3 regions of the Kribbella sp. NPDC056861 genome follow, and region 1 is predicted to be linked to each of the others. Evidence: riboswitches for the same ligand, from Rfam matches in the RefSeq annotation. Region 1 holds a riboswitch; each other region holds the start of a gene.
What was found. Region 1 has a riboswitch for glycine ahead of gcvP (aminomethyl-transferring glycine dehydrogenase). Riboswitches for the same ligand answer to the same signal wherever they lie in the genome.
Positions count from the first base shown of each region.

Region 2: linked by a shared signal. The riboswitch ahead of AB0P21_RS15015 (L-serine ammonia-lyase) and the one ahead of gcvP (aminomethyl-transferring glycine dehydrogenase) in region 1 are both predicted to bind glycine.
Region 3: linked by a shared signal. The riboswitch ahead of gcvH (glycine cleavage system protein GcvH) and the one ahead of gcvP (aminomethyl-transferring glycine dehydrogenase) in region 1 are both predicted to bind glycine.

Region 1 covers NZ_JBFBNQ010000001.1:856,429-860,587, forward strand. Annotated here, with positions in the region: gene gcvP (aminomethyl-transferring glycine dehydrogenase) at 1-2,224, opposite strand, end outside; glycine riboswitch at 2,295-2,393, opposite strand; gene AB0P21_RS03840 (MerR family transcriptional regulator) at 2,415-2,918, opposite strand; gene AB0P21_RS03845 (bifunctional nuclease family protein) at 3,225-3,716, opposite strand; gene AB0P21_RS03850 (MerR family transcriptional regulator) at 3,819-4,159, opposite strand, start outside.
Region 2 covers NZ_JBFBNQ010000003.1:258,451-262,609, reverse strand. Annotated here, with positions in the region: gene AB0P21_RS15025 (hypothetical protein) at 1-610, opposite strand, end outside; gene AB0P21_RS15020 (alpha/beta hydrolase) at 709-1,401, shown strand; gene AB0P21_RS15015 (L-serine ammonia-lyase) at 1,363-2,736, opposite strand; glycine riboswitch at 2,814-2,906, opposite strand; gene AB0P21_RS15010 (DUF3817 domain-containing protein) at 2,984-3,316, opposite strand; gene AB0P21_RS15005 (alpha/beta hydrolase) at 3,414-4,159, shown strand, end outside.
Region 3 covers NZ_JBFBNQ010000006.1:27,820-31,978, forward strand. Annotated here, with positions in the region: gene AB0P21_RS28265 (MFS transporter) at 1-620, opposite strand, end outside; gene glyA (serine hydroxymethyltransferase) at 802-2,076, opposite strand; gene gcvH (glycine cleavage system protein GcvH) at 2,073-2,480, opposite strand; glycine riboswitch at 2,623-2,720, opposite strand; gene AB0P21_RS28280 (DUF3072 domain-containing protein) at 2,879-3,109, shown strand; gene AB0P21_RS28285 (LysR family transcriptional regulator) at 3,112-3,972, opposite strand; gene AB0P21_RS28290 (TIGR03564 family F420-dependent LLM class oxidoreductase) at 4,061-4,159, shown strand, end outside.

The DNA.
Region 1 (4,159 bases):
TGATCGGGCCGACACCCGACTCCGGGCCGGCCTGATCGAGCAGCGGGTGGTTCGGCAGGTACGGCGCCAAGTGCGCGGCCACCGCGACCGGACCGACACCCGGGCCGCCGCCGCCGTGCGGGATGCAGAACGTCTTGTGCAGGTTCAGGTGGCTGACGTCGCCGCCGAACTCGCCGGGCTTGGCCAGCCCGAGCAGCGCGTTCAGGTTCGCGCCGTCGACGTACACCTGGCCACCGTGGTCGTGGACGATCTGGCAGACCTCGGTCACGCTCTCCTCGTACACGCCGTGCGTGGACGGGTAGGTGATCATGATCGCGGCCAGCTTCTCCGCGTGCTCATCAGCCTTGGCCCGCAGGTCGTTCAGGTCGATCGTGCCGTCGTCGTTGCCCTTGACAACGACAACCTTCATGCCGGCCATCACCGCGGAGGCGGCGTTGGTGCCGTGCGCGCTGGCCGGGATCAGGCAGACGTTGCGGCCTTCGTTGCCCTGGGCCCGGTGGTAGCCGCGGATCGCGAGCAGTCCGGCGAGCTCACCCTGGGAGCCGGCGTTCGGCTGGATCGAGACCTTCGCGTAGCCGGTCACCTCGGCCAGCCAGCGCTCCAGCTGCCCGATCAGCTTCACGTACCCGGCGGCGTCCTCGATCGGCGCCAGCGGGTGCATGTCGGCGAACTCGGGCCAGGTGACGGCCTCCATCTCGGTGGTCGCGTTCAGCTTCATCGTGCAGGAGCCGAGCGGGATCATGCCGCGGTCGAGCGCGTAGTCGTAGTCCGACAGCTTGCGCAGGTAGCGCAGCATCGCGGTCTCGGACCGGTGCGTGTTGAAGACCGGGTGCGTCAGGTACTCCGAAGTACGGGTGACGGCCTCGGTCAGGTTGCTCCCGCCCAGCGCCGCGTCGTACGTGACACCGAAGGAGCGGCACACGCCGACCAGCGCCGAGGCGTCGGTCTTCTCGTCGCAGGAGATGCCGACGTGGTCCGCGTCGACCTGGCGCAGCCAGATGCCGGTCTGGCGGGCGTTGTCCACGACGTCGGCCGCGCGACCCGGCACGCGAGCGAGCACGGTGTCGAAGAACTGGTCGTGCACGACCTCGACGCCACCGGCCTTGAGCGAGGCGGCCAGGCTCTCCGCGTTGCGGTGCACGCGCTCGGCGATCGCCTTCAGACCCTCGGGACCGTGGTAGACGGCGTACATCGAAGCGACGACGGCGAGCAGCACCTGCGCCGTACAGATGTTGGACGTCGCCTTCTCGCGACGGATGTGCTGCTCACGGGTCTGCAGCGCCAGCCGGTACGCCGGTGCGCCGTCCGCGTCGACCGAGACACCGACCAGGCGACCCGGCAGGGAGCGCTCCAGGCCGGCGCGAACCGACATGAAGCCGGCGTGCGGGCCACCGTAGAAGAGCGGGACGCCGAAGCGCTGGGAGGAGCCGATCACGATGTCGGCGCCCGCCTCGCCCGGCGCCTCGAGCAGCGTCAGGGCGAGCAGGTCGGAGGCGACCGCGACCAGAGTCTCGCGCTCGTGAGCAGCGGCGATCAGCGGCTTCAGGTCGCGGACGACACCGCCGGAGCCGGGGTACTGGATCAGGAAGCCGAAGAAGTCGCCGTCGGGCAGGCCACCGGTGGTGTCGGCAACAACGACCTCGATGCCGAGCGCCTCCGCGCGGGTCTCGACCACGGCGATCGTCTGCGCGAAGGTGTCCGCGTCGACCAGGAAGCGGTTGCTCTTGCTTTTGCGGTTGGAGCGGTGCGCCAGCGTCATCGCCTCGGCGGCGGCGGTGCCCTCGTCCAGCAGCGACGCGTTCGCGGTCGGCAGGCCGGTCAGGTCGGAGACGACGGTCTGGAAGTTCAGCAGCGCCTCGAGGCGGCCCTGGGAGATCTCCGGCTGGTACGGCGTGTAGGCGGTGTACCAGGCCGGGTTCTCGACCAGCCGGCGGACGATCACCGAGGGGGTGAAGGTGCCGTAGTACCCCTGGCCGATCATCGAGGTGGCGACGTTGTTGCGCGCGGCGAGCTGACGCAGCTCGGTCAGCGCGTCGACCTCGGAGGCCGGCTCCGGCAACCGGAGCGGCTCGGTCGAGCGGATCGACGCCGGCACCGCGGCGTCCACCAGCGCGTCGACATCGGCGTACCCGAGGGCTTCGACCATCCGGGCGATCTCGCTGGATCGCGGCCCGATGTGACGGTCGGCGAAGACGGCCGACACCTGAGGAGTGGGATCAGTCATTGAAGAGGCTCCGTTGCTGACTATTGCCGGTGGCCTCCCCCTCTGTCACGCACGCACGCTTCAGAGTCGCCTAAGGCACTCGGTCCAGGGGCCTGAGAGGTTCCGGGGAGGAATTGCCCCTTCGGCGCCCGACCAAACAGCTCGGTCGAGACTCTCCCGAGTGCTGTGTACGGCTGAGGTAGAGCGTACCTCAGCCGGTCATCCGGGCCCGGCGACGGGCAGCGAGCTCGTCGTTGGCGTGTGAGCCGGACTCGCCTTCGTGGGCGTCGAGACGCTCGGTCGGCAGCTCGGACAGCGAACCCTCGACCTCCCGCCAGACTCCACCGAGGGCGATCCCAAAGACTCCCTGGCCGCCGGCCAGTAAGTCGATCACCTCGTCGGGCGAGGTGCACATGTAGACCGAGGCGCCGTCGCTCATCAGCGTGATCTGGGTCAGGTCATCGATTCCACGTTTGCTCAGGTGGGCAATGGCACTGCGGATCTGCTGCAGCGAGATGCCCGCGTCGAGCAGCCGCTTGATCACCTTGAGCAACAGCACGTCGCGGAAGCCGTACAGCCGCTGGGTGCCGGAGCCGGTGGCCGGGCGCACGGACGGGGAAACCAGTCCGGTGCGGGCCCAGTAGTCGAGCTGACGGTACGTAATGCCCGCCGCGGAGCACGCGGTCGGGCCGCGGAAACCGACGTCATCGGGCATCGGCGACAGATCGTCGTCGAAGAGCAGACCCTGTACGCCGGCGCTGGCGGCCGCCTCGGCGTGTGCTTCGGACGTCGACTGCGCCGTCAGATCAGTGTCGCCGGTGCGTGTCACGCCTGAGCCTCCCTGGGTACCGACTGGAACGGATCACATCCGTGGAGTTACAAGGCCCCACGACTCCTTCAAGGTAAGCCGCCGCTCAGGCCGGGTCAACGACTGCCGCCCCGAGCCGGATGCGTGTCGCGATTCCGTGACGAATCGTTACCTTTCCGGCCTTGTACCAGTATTGGGCAGGTCGGGCGACGCTCAGCTCTTGTCGAAGTCCTCGGGCGTCACGTGATCGAGGAACTCGCGGAAGCGTTCGACCTCTTCCTCCTCGACCACCTCCTCGTCCTCGTTCTCGCTGTCCGGGACCGGGATGCCGGCCTCGGCCAGGATCTCCTCGGTACAGAACACCGGCGTGCCGGTGCGCAGCGCGAGCGCGATCGAGTCCGACGGGCGGGCGGAGATCTCGGTCTTGTCGTCGAAGACCAGGATCGCCTCGAACACGCCGTCGGTCAGGTTCACGATCCGGACCTGGCTGAGGGTGTGCCCGAGCACCCGGATGGTCTCTGCGAACAGATCATGGGTCAGCGGGCGGGGTGGCTCCATCCCCTGCTGGGCGAACGCGATGGCGCTCGCCTCGGCCGCGCCGATCCAGATCGGCAGGTACCGCTCTCCGCCGACCTCCCGGAGCAGCACGATCGGCTGACTCGAGGGCATCTCAACCCGGACTCCGACCACGTCGACTTCGCGCACACCTTCAGCCTACTCTGCGGGCCAGGCCGGGGCTGCCCCGACGTGGCCCGGCGGCCCGGCGGTGGCCCGTGGTACGGGGTAACCACGCCACGCAGTACGGCGTCAGCGACCGAGCCGCGAGCGGACCAGTGCCGCATGCAACCGAACCGCCAGCGCCGCCAGTTCGAGCGTCTTGTCGTCCCGCCGGGGCTGCACCACCTGCTCGATCAGCCCCACCTCGCGGTCGGCGGCAGCCCGGAACGGCCGCAGGTGCCGCGGCTCGATCCCGTACTGCGCGAACTCGGCCGCCGCCTTGGCGATCAGGATCGCGTCCCCGTCGTAATGCTTGCCCCGGGCCACGATCAGGTTGTGACCCTCCAGCTGCTCGAGCAGCTCGACGGTGATCCCGGCCGCCGCGCGCAGCTCGTCGCGGGTCAGCTTCAGCTCGGTCCCGTACGTCGAGA
Region 2 (4,159 bases), on a different contig from region 1:
GCAGCGAGTCCACGATCGTCGGCGGCTCCGGGGGCTCCGGGGGCTCCGGCGGCTCCGGTGGGTCGCTGGGCGTAACCGTCGGCGGCGGGTCCGGAGTACTGGTCGGCGGGTCGTCCTGCGGCTGCGGCGGGGTCTCCGGCGTCTGCGGTGTCTGCTCCGTCACGGTCGGCTGCGACGCCACCGGCCTCTTAGTTGCCTGAGGCATCGAGCGCGGCGGCTGCCCGGCCGGCTCACGCGTCGGCACGCCCAGCTTCAGCTCGGCCGGACGCGAGGCAACAGCCGACGGACGCGCGACCGGAGGCACGCTGGGCACCCAGAACGGCGGCTTCGGCTCCCCCGCTCCTTCTACCGGGCCGACGGATGACGGCGGCACAGCCGGCTCCTCCGTGGGCTGCGGGATCGGCGGCAGACTCTCGCCGTCGTCACCAGCCACCAACTCACCCGCCACCGGCGCCGCGGCCTGCACCCCAGGACCGCCACCAGGCAACGGAATCACCGGCGCCCCGATCCGCGGCCCGCCCAGCAGGCTCACCACCACGAGCACCAGGTACGCACTCAACGACGCGCCAACAACCACGGCACCCCGACGCCACAGCTCATCAGCCTTCACAAGACCCGCACAGTAGCGGCCGCCGAAGCTTTCAAACAGCCCTTGGAACAATATTCACGACCCGCAGCAACCGCACCGCAGACAGTTACGATTTCCCCATGTCTTCCTTGGTTCTGCTGCATGGGTTGGGTGCCAACGGGCGGGTGTGGGACGGGTGGCCGCAGCCGCGGCTCGCGCCTGATCTGCCAGGGCACGGGTCGGCGGAGAGTCTGCCGCGGTACACGTTCGAGGCGATGGCGGCCGCGGTCGCCGGCACCTTGCCGGTACGGCGTGAGCTGGTGATCGTCGGGCACTCACTGGGCGGGGTGATCGCGCTCGAGCTGGCCAGCGGGCGGTACGGCGTACAGGTTGATCGGGTGGTCGCGTTGGGCGTCAAGGTCAGCTGGTCGGACGACGACCTCGGCCGGGCGGGCGCGTTGGCTCAGAAACCCGTGGCCTGGTTCGACAGCAGGGACGAAGCCGCGGCGCGGTTCCTCAAGGTGTCAGGGCTGCAAGGGCTGGTCGATCCGGCCGGACCGGTCGTCGGGCACGGGCTGCGCGAGGTCGACGGGCGGTGGCGGCTCGCGATGGATCCGGGCACGTTCGGGGTCGGCGCGCCGCGGATGGCGGAACTGATCGCGGGCAGCCAGGCGGACGTCGTACTGGCGCGGGGTGAACTCGATCCGATGAGCACCGACGCCGAACTGGCTGCCCTGCACGATCAGGTCGTCACGTTGCCCGGGCTCGGGCACAACGCGCAGGTCGAGGATCCGTCAGCACTCGATCACGTTCACGGCCAGGCCGCCTCGTGACGTCTCCTTGTACTTGACCTTCATGTCCGCGCCGGTCTCGCGCATCGTCTTGATCACCTTGTCCAGCGAGACCACGTGCACGCCGTCGCCGTGCATCGCCATCCGGGCGGCGTTGATCGCCTTCATCGAGGCCATCGCGTTGCGTTCGATACAAGGGATCTGAACGAGTCCGCCGACCGGGTCGCAGGTCAGCCCGAGGTTGTGCTCCATCGCGATCTCGGCCGCGTTCTCGACCTGCTCGGGCGTCCCACCCAGTACTTCGCACAGCCCGGCGGCGGCCATCGAGCAGGCCGAGCCGACCTCGCCCTGGCAGCCCACCTCGGCGCCGGAGATCGACGCGTTCTCCTTGTAGAGAACGCCGATCGCGGCAGCGGCCAGCAGGAACCGGACCACGCCGTCCTCGGTTGCCCCCGGCACGAACCGGCGGTAGTAGTGCAGCACCGCCGGAATGATGCCCGCGGCGCCGTTCGTCGGGGCGGTGACGATCCGGCCGCCGGACGCGTTCTGCTCGTTCACCGCGAGGGCGAACAGGTTGACCCAGTCCATCACCTTGAGCGGGTCGACCGACCACTTGTCGTTACTCAGCTTGTGGTGCAGCGCGTGCGCGCGGCGCGGCACCTTCAGCCCGCCCGGCAGCGTGCCCTCGGTCTCGCAGCCCTCCTCGACGCAGTCCTGCATCACTTGCCAGATGTGCAGCAGCCCCTCGCGGATCTCCGGCTCGGTCCGCCAGGCCTGCTCGTTGACCAGCATCACCTCGCTGATCGACAGTCCCGACTCGCGGCACCGGTCGAGCAGCGCGTCGCCGGACAGGAACGGGTACTTCAGTGGCGTCCGGTCCGCGACGATCCGGTCGCCGGCCGCGGCGTTCTCGTCGACCACGAAGCCGCCGCCGACCGAGTAGTAGGTGCGCTCCCGCAGTACCTCGCCGTCGGCCGAGCGGGCCAGGAACGTCATCCCGTTCGGGTGGTAGGGCAGTGCCTTGCGGCGGTGCATGATGAGCTGGTTGTTCTCGTCGAAGACGATCTCGCGCTGCCCGGCCAACCGCAGCCGGCCGGCCTCGCGGATCGCGGCGACCCGGCTCTCGACCGTGCGGGTGTCGACCGTCTCCGGATCCTCACCCTCCAGCCCGAGCATCACCGCCTTGTTGCTGCCGTGCCCGTGGCCGGTCGCCCCGAGGGAACCGAAGAGTTGCGACTCGACGGCCGCGGTGCGGTCGAGCAGACCGTCCTCGACCAGACCGAGCGCGAAGGTCCGGGCGGCTCGCATCGGTCCCACCGTGTGGGAACTCGACGGACCGATCCCGATACTGAACAGATCGAACACACTGATCGCCATGCTGGAGGCCTCCTGGTCGTCATTGACCGATTGGTATGCCTCCCCGCTCTGTCAGGCAGTGTGCCTTCCAGAGGTGCCTCGCCCGTACGGTGAAGGTGCCTGAGAGATTCTTGGGGAGAGTTGCTCCTACGGCGCCCGGGTCAGGCCCGGGTCTCTCCCGCACGGGTTCATGCGGCTGCTGATTTTGTCACTCGCCGCGACGGTACGGCGCACCGGCGGCGCGCGTCAATCCAGCAGCGGGTGAACTTCAGGCCAGCCGGCCGGTGCGCTGCGCCCACAGCTCGAAGAACCAGGTGAACAGCGGCGGGACGCTGGCCGCGAGTGCCGCCAGCGTGACCGGGACGCTCCAGCGCAGCTGTTTGCGGACCGCGAGCACGGTCAGCACGTAGCCGACGAAGATCGTGCCGTGGATCGGGCCGAAGATCCTGACGCCGATCTCGTTGTCGGACAGCACGTACTTGAACAGCATCCCGATCAGCAGTCCGGTCCAGGAGATCGCCTCGGCGATCGCCACCGCGCGGAACACCGTCGCATGCTTCGATCCGGCCGGGGCCTCGGTGGCAGCAGTCGTCTCAGTCATCAGATCAGTGACCCTAACAAGTCCCCCAAGCCGGCCGGGGGTTCGGGCCGGGGTGACCCCGGATGCGCGCTGGAAGGCGGTTGCCGAGGATCGGGGGATGATGCTCAGAAGCACCACCTGGGGTGCGATCACCGGCCTGGTTCTGGCCGGCCTGGTCGCCTTGCCGGCCGCTGCCGTTGCCACCCCGGATCCCTTGCAGTGGACCGACTGCGAGGTCAAGCCCACCGAAGACCCGGAGGTGGTGCGCGGTTCGCAGTGCGCCACCTTGCAGGTCCCCGTCGACTGGAACCACCCGAACGGCCCGAAATTCGGCCTCGCCCTCGCCCGCCGTACGGCGAAAGTCCCCGTCGGCACGCTCTTCTTCGCTCCCGGCGGCCCCGGCGACTCCGGCGTCGACCGGATCCGCACCGGAATGAGCCGCTTCACCAAGACCCTGCAGGACAACTTCGACATCGTCAGCTTCGATCCCCGCGGCATCGCGCGCAGCAACCCGATCGTCTGCTCGGCCGCCCTGCTCGCCCAGCAGCCCTCACCGCTGATCGCCGGCCCGAAGGCCTTCACCGAGACGATCCGCTACAACCGCGCGCTGGCGAAGGACTGCCGCGCCAACACCGGTCCGCTCTACGACCACGTCGACACTCTGCAGTCCGTGCGGGACGTCGAGGCGATCCGGGTGGCGCTGGGCGAACCGAAGCTCACCTTCCACGGCAGCTCGTACGGCACCCTGCTCGGCCAGCAGTACGCCGAGAGGTACCCGCACCGGCTGCGCGCGCTGGTCCTGGAGAGCGTCTTCGACCACGGTGACACCACCACCGGCCGTTGGCTCGACGACCAGGCCGCGAC
Region 3 (4,159 bases), on a different contig from region 1:
AGCACCAGCAGGCTGATCACCGCGAGCGGCACGCAGACGTAGAAGCACCAGCGCCAGCCGAGCCACGAGGTGTCGACGATGATCCCGCCGATCAGCGGCCCGCTGACGGTCGCCAGCGCCATCACCGCACCCATGTAGCCGGAGTACCGGCCGCGGTCGCGGGGCGGGATCGCCGCCCCGATGATCGCCTGCGCGAGCGCCATCAGCCCGCCCATCGCGAGCCCCTGCAGCACCCGGGCGCCGATCAGGAACGGCACGTTGTGCGCCATCCCGGCCAGCACCGAGCCGATCACGAACAGCACGATCGCGACCTGGACGAGCAGCTTCTTGCTCATCAGGTCGGACAACTTGCCCCAGACCGGCGTCGAGACGGTCATCGCGAGCAGGCTGGAGGTGATCACCCAGGTGTACTGCGTCTGCGACCCCTCGAGGTCGGCGATGATCGTCGGCAGCGCGTTGCTGACGATGGTCGAGCTGAGCACCGCGGTGAAGAGCGCGGCCAGCAGCCCGGCGAGGATCTCCAGAATCTCCCGATGCGTCAGCGCGGGATCACCGGCCGACGGTGGCCCGCCGGCCGGCGCAGCAGCTGCTGATGGTGCCTTTGTCTCGGTGACAGACATCGGGGTCCGTTCTCCTGCGCGCTGGGGTCGTTCGGGGTCGGCGCAGCTGATCGCGCTGCGCCGAGGCGGAGGAGAGCGGCCGGCACCTCACCGTACGTACACGGCGAAGCCTCACCCGGACCAGGTTTAGTTGCAGTACCCAACGATAAGCCCGGCCGCTCACCCCGCCCCCGCGGGGGGCTCAGCTCAGCGAGGAGTACAGCGGGTACGCCGCCGCCAGCGTGGCGACCGCTTGCCGCAGTACGGCGGAGCGGTGGTCGTCGAAGTCGGGAAGCAGCGCCCGGGCGATGATCTCCGCGACTTCCTCGAAGGCGGGTTCGGTGAAGCCGCGGCTGGCCAGCGCCGGGGTGCCGATCCGTAGTCCCGAGGTGACCATCGGCGGCCGCGGGTCGAACGGCACCGCGTTGCGGTTCACCGTGATGCCGATCTGGTGCAACCGGTCCTCGGCCTGCTGACCGTCCAACTCGGAATCACGCAGATCAGCCAGCACCAGGTGTACATCGGTCCCGCCCGAAACCACCGTGACTCCGGCCTCCCGCAGATCATCGGCCAGCAGCCGATCAGCGAGGATTCGAGCCCCCGCGAGCGTGCGCTTCTGCCGTTCCTGGAACTCCGCGCTCGCCGCGAGCTTGAAGCCGACCGCCTTCGCCGCGATCACGTGCTCCAGCGGACCGCCCTGCTGACCGGGGAAGACCGCACTGTTGATCTTCTTGGACAGGTCGGCGTCGTTGGTGAGGATCACACCGCCCCGCGGACCGCCGAGCGTCTTGTGCGTAGTGGTCGTCGTGGCGTGCGCGAACGGCACCGGATTCGGATGTACTCCGGCCGCGACCAGGCCAGCGAAGTGCGCCATGTCGACCATCAGGTACGCCGAGACCGAGTCCGCGATCCGGCGGAACTCCGCGAAGTCCAGCACTCTCGGGTACGCCGACCAGCCGGCCACGATCAGGGCCGGCCGGTGCTCCTTCGCCAGCCGCTCGACCTCGGCCATGTCGACCCGGTGATCGTCGGCGCTCACGTGGTACGGCACCACGTCGTACAGGCGGCCGGAGAAGTTGAGGCGCATCCCGTGGGTGAGGTGACCACCGTGGGCGAGGTCGAGGCCCATGATCGTCTGCCCGGGCTGGATCAAGGCGCTCATCGCCGCGGCGTTGGCGGACGCGCCGGAGTGCGGCTGGACGTTGGCGAAGCCGGCGCCGAAGAGTTCCTTGACCCGGCTCTGGGCGAGGCGTTCGATCACGTCGATGTGCTCACAGCCGCCGTAGTACCGGCGGCCAGGGTAGCCCTCGGCGTACTTGTTGGTGGCGACCGAGCCCTGCGCCTGCATCACGGCCAGCGGGGCGAAGTTCTCCGAGGCGATCATCTCCAGGGTGCTCTGCTGGCGGACCAGCTCGGCCTCCAGCGCGGCGGCGATCTCGGGGTCGAACTCGGTGAGTGAGGTCTCCAGCACGGTCATTCCCCCCGCTCGATCAGTTCGGCGTACGCGGTGGCGTCGAGCAGGTCGCCGAGCTCCTCGGTCAGCCGCAGCTTGACCAGCCAGCCGGCGCCGAACGGGTCGGCGTTCAGCAGCCCCGGCTCGTCGACCGCGGCCTCGTTGACCTCGGCAACCTCTCCGCAGGCGGGGGTGTGCAGGTCGCCGACCGACTTGGTCGACTCGATCTCGCCGAAGACGGCGCCGGCGGTGAGCACCGTGCCGACCGGCGGCAGATCGAGGAAGATGATGTCGCCGAGCGCCTCGGCGGCGAACGCGGTCACCCCGATCACGACCAGGCCGTCGGCTTCGAGGCGTAACCACTCGTGGGCAGGGGTGTAGCGGAACCGGTCGTCGTCGGGCAGCGAACCGGCAGGACTCTGGGGCATGAGGAGGCTCTTTTCCCCCGGCCACGGCCGGGATGGTGGGCCTCCCCGCTCTGTCATCGATACCTGAGAGCTTCACCGCCGATCAGGCGATTTGCACCGTGGGTGCGGGATCGAAACCTCGGTCCCGGCTTTCCAGAGTCGCCTCTTCCGAGCGGTATCGGGGCCTGAGAGATTCTGGGGAGAGTTGCTCCTCCGGCGTCCCCTCACCTCGTGCGGCGGGGACTCTCCCGCCCGGTGTCGACGGCGCGGTCTTGAGTTGTCGAGCCCGAGAGTAGGCGATGCCCGACGGCTTGTCGAGGTGCTCGATTTCACTTGCGAGCCGGCCGAACCGCGCCGCGCTTAGCCGTCGGCCCGCTGGGTACCGGGCACCCACTGACCTACAAACGAGCAGTTGTTCGATGAGCGGGAGTGACCTGATGAGCACCCACGACGAAGTACAGCCGATTGCCGACAAGGACCCGGAGGACTGGACCACGGGCGACGAGCCGATGACCGGCCCGCAGGCGTCGTACCTGAGCACCCTCGCGCAGGAAGCCGGCGAGGAAGCACCGAGCGGCGAGCTGACGAAGGCAGAGGCGTCCAAGCTGATCGACGAACTGCAGGCCCGCACCGGCCGCGGCCAGAGCTGAGCTCAGCTGAAGGCCTGGACCAATACGTCCAGGCACGGCGGCGCCGGAGCATCCCGTACGACGAGTTGCCCGGTCACCGTCATCGGCGGCGCGAACGGCCCCATCCACAAGGCGCCGTCGGCCGTGTCGCAAGCGTTGCCATAGACAACCATCCAGGCCGGTGACCCGTTGGTCATCTCGACGACGGCATCCTCGAAGGTGTCCACCGGGCGCCCGGCCACTGGTTCGAAACCGGCTTCGCGGCAGGCCAGCAGGAGGCGGTCGGTCAGCGCCGGATCCTCCGGTCTGGGCGGCAGCCGCAACGGCAATTCGGCGAGGTCGGCAAGCTTCACCCCACCGTCATCACGGAAGGCAGCGGGCAGCAGCACCGACAGCGGCTCCTCCCACAGCGGAACAGCCCGTACGCCGCCCGCCGCCACCGGCCCGCGCACGAAGGCAACATCCAGCTCGCCCGTCCGCACCGCCTCGATCTGCTCGGCCGGTGGTCGCGAGCTGACCTTGATCTCGATCCCCGGCGCGGCTGCCCGCAATGCCGACAGACCGCGATCCAACCGCTCGCGTAGCCCCGCGCTCGACCCGATCCGGAACACACCAGCCTGTCCCGCAGCCAACTCGGCCGCCACCTCGGTCGCGCGATCCGCTGCGGCCAGCACCGCTCTGGCTTCGCGCAGCATCCGCTCGCCGTCGCCGGTCAGCGTGACCCGTCGCGAGGTCCGGTCGAGCAGCCGCAGACCGAGTTCGCGTTCGAGCCGGGCAACCTGCTGACTCACGGCCGGCTGGACGATGGCGAGCCGCTCGGCAGCCTTGCCGAAGTGCAGTTCCTCGGCCACGGTGACGAAGTACCGGAGTTGCCGCAGCTCCATCGCAGGCCTCCATCAATCACGGATCCTTATCACTGAACAGCGTAATCGGGGCTTGGTCGCACCGTCCCGCCCTCGTTGACTGGTGGACATGAGAATCGGACTCTGGATCGAGGACGCCGCCCGTCGGCTCAACGAGATCGCCGTGGACGCCAAGGCCGCGCAGGAGCACGGCATCAGCCGGCTCTGG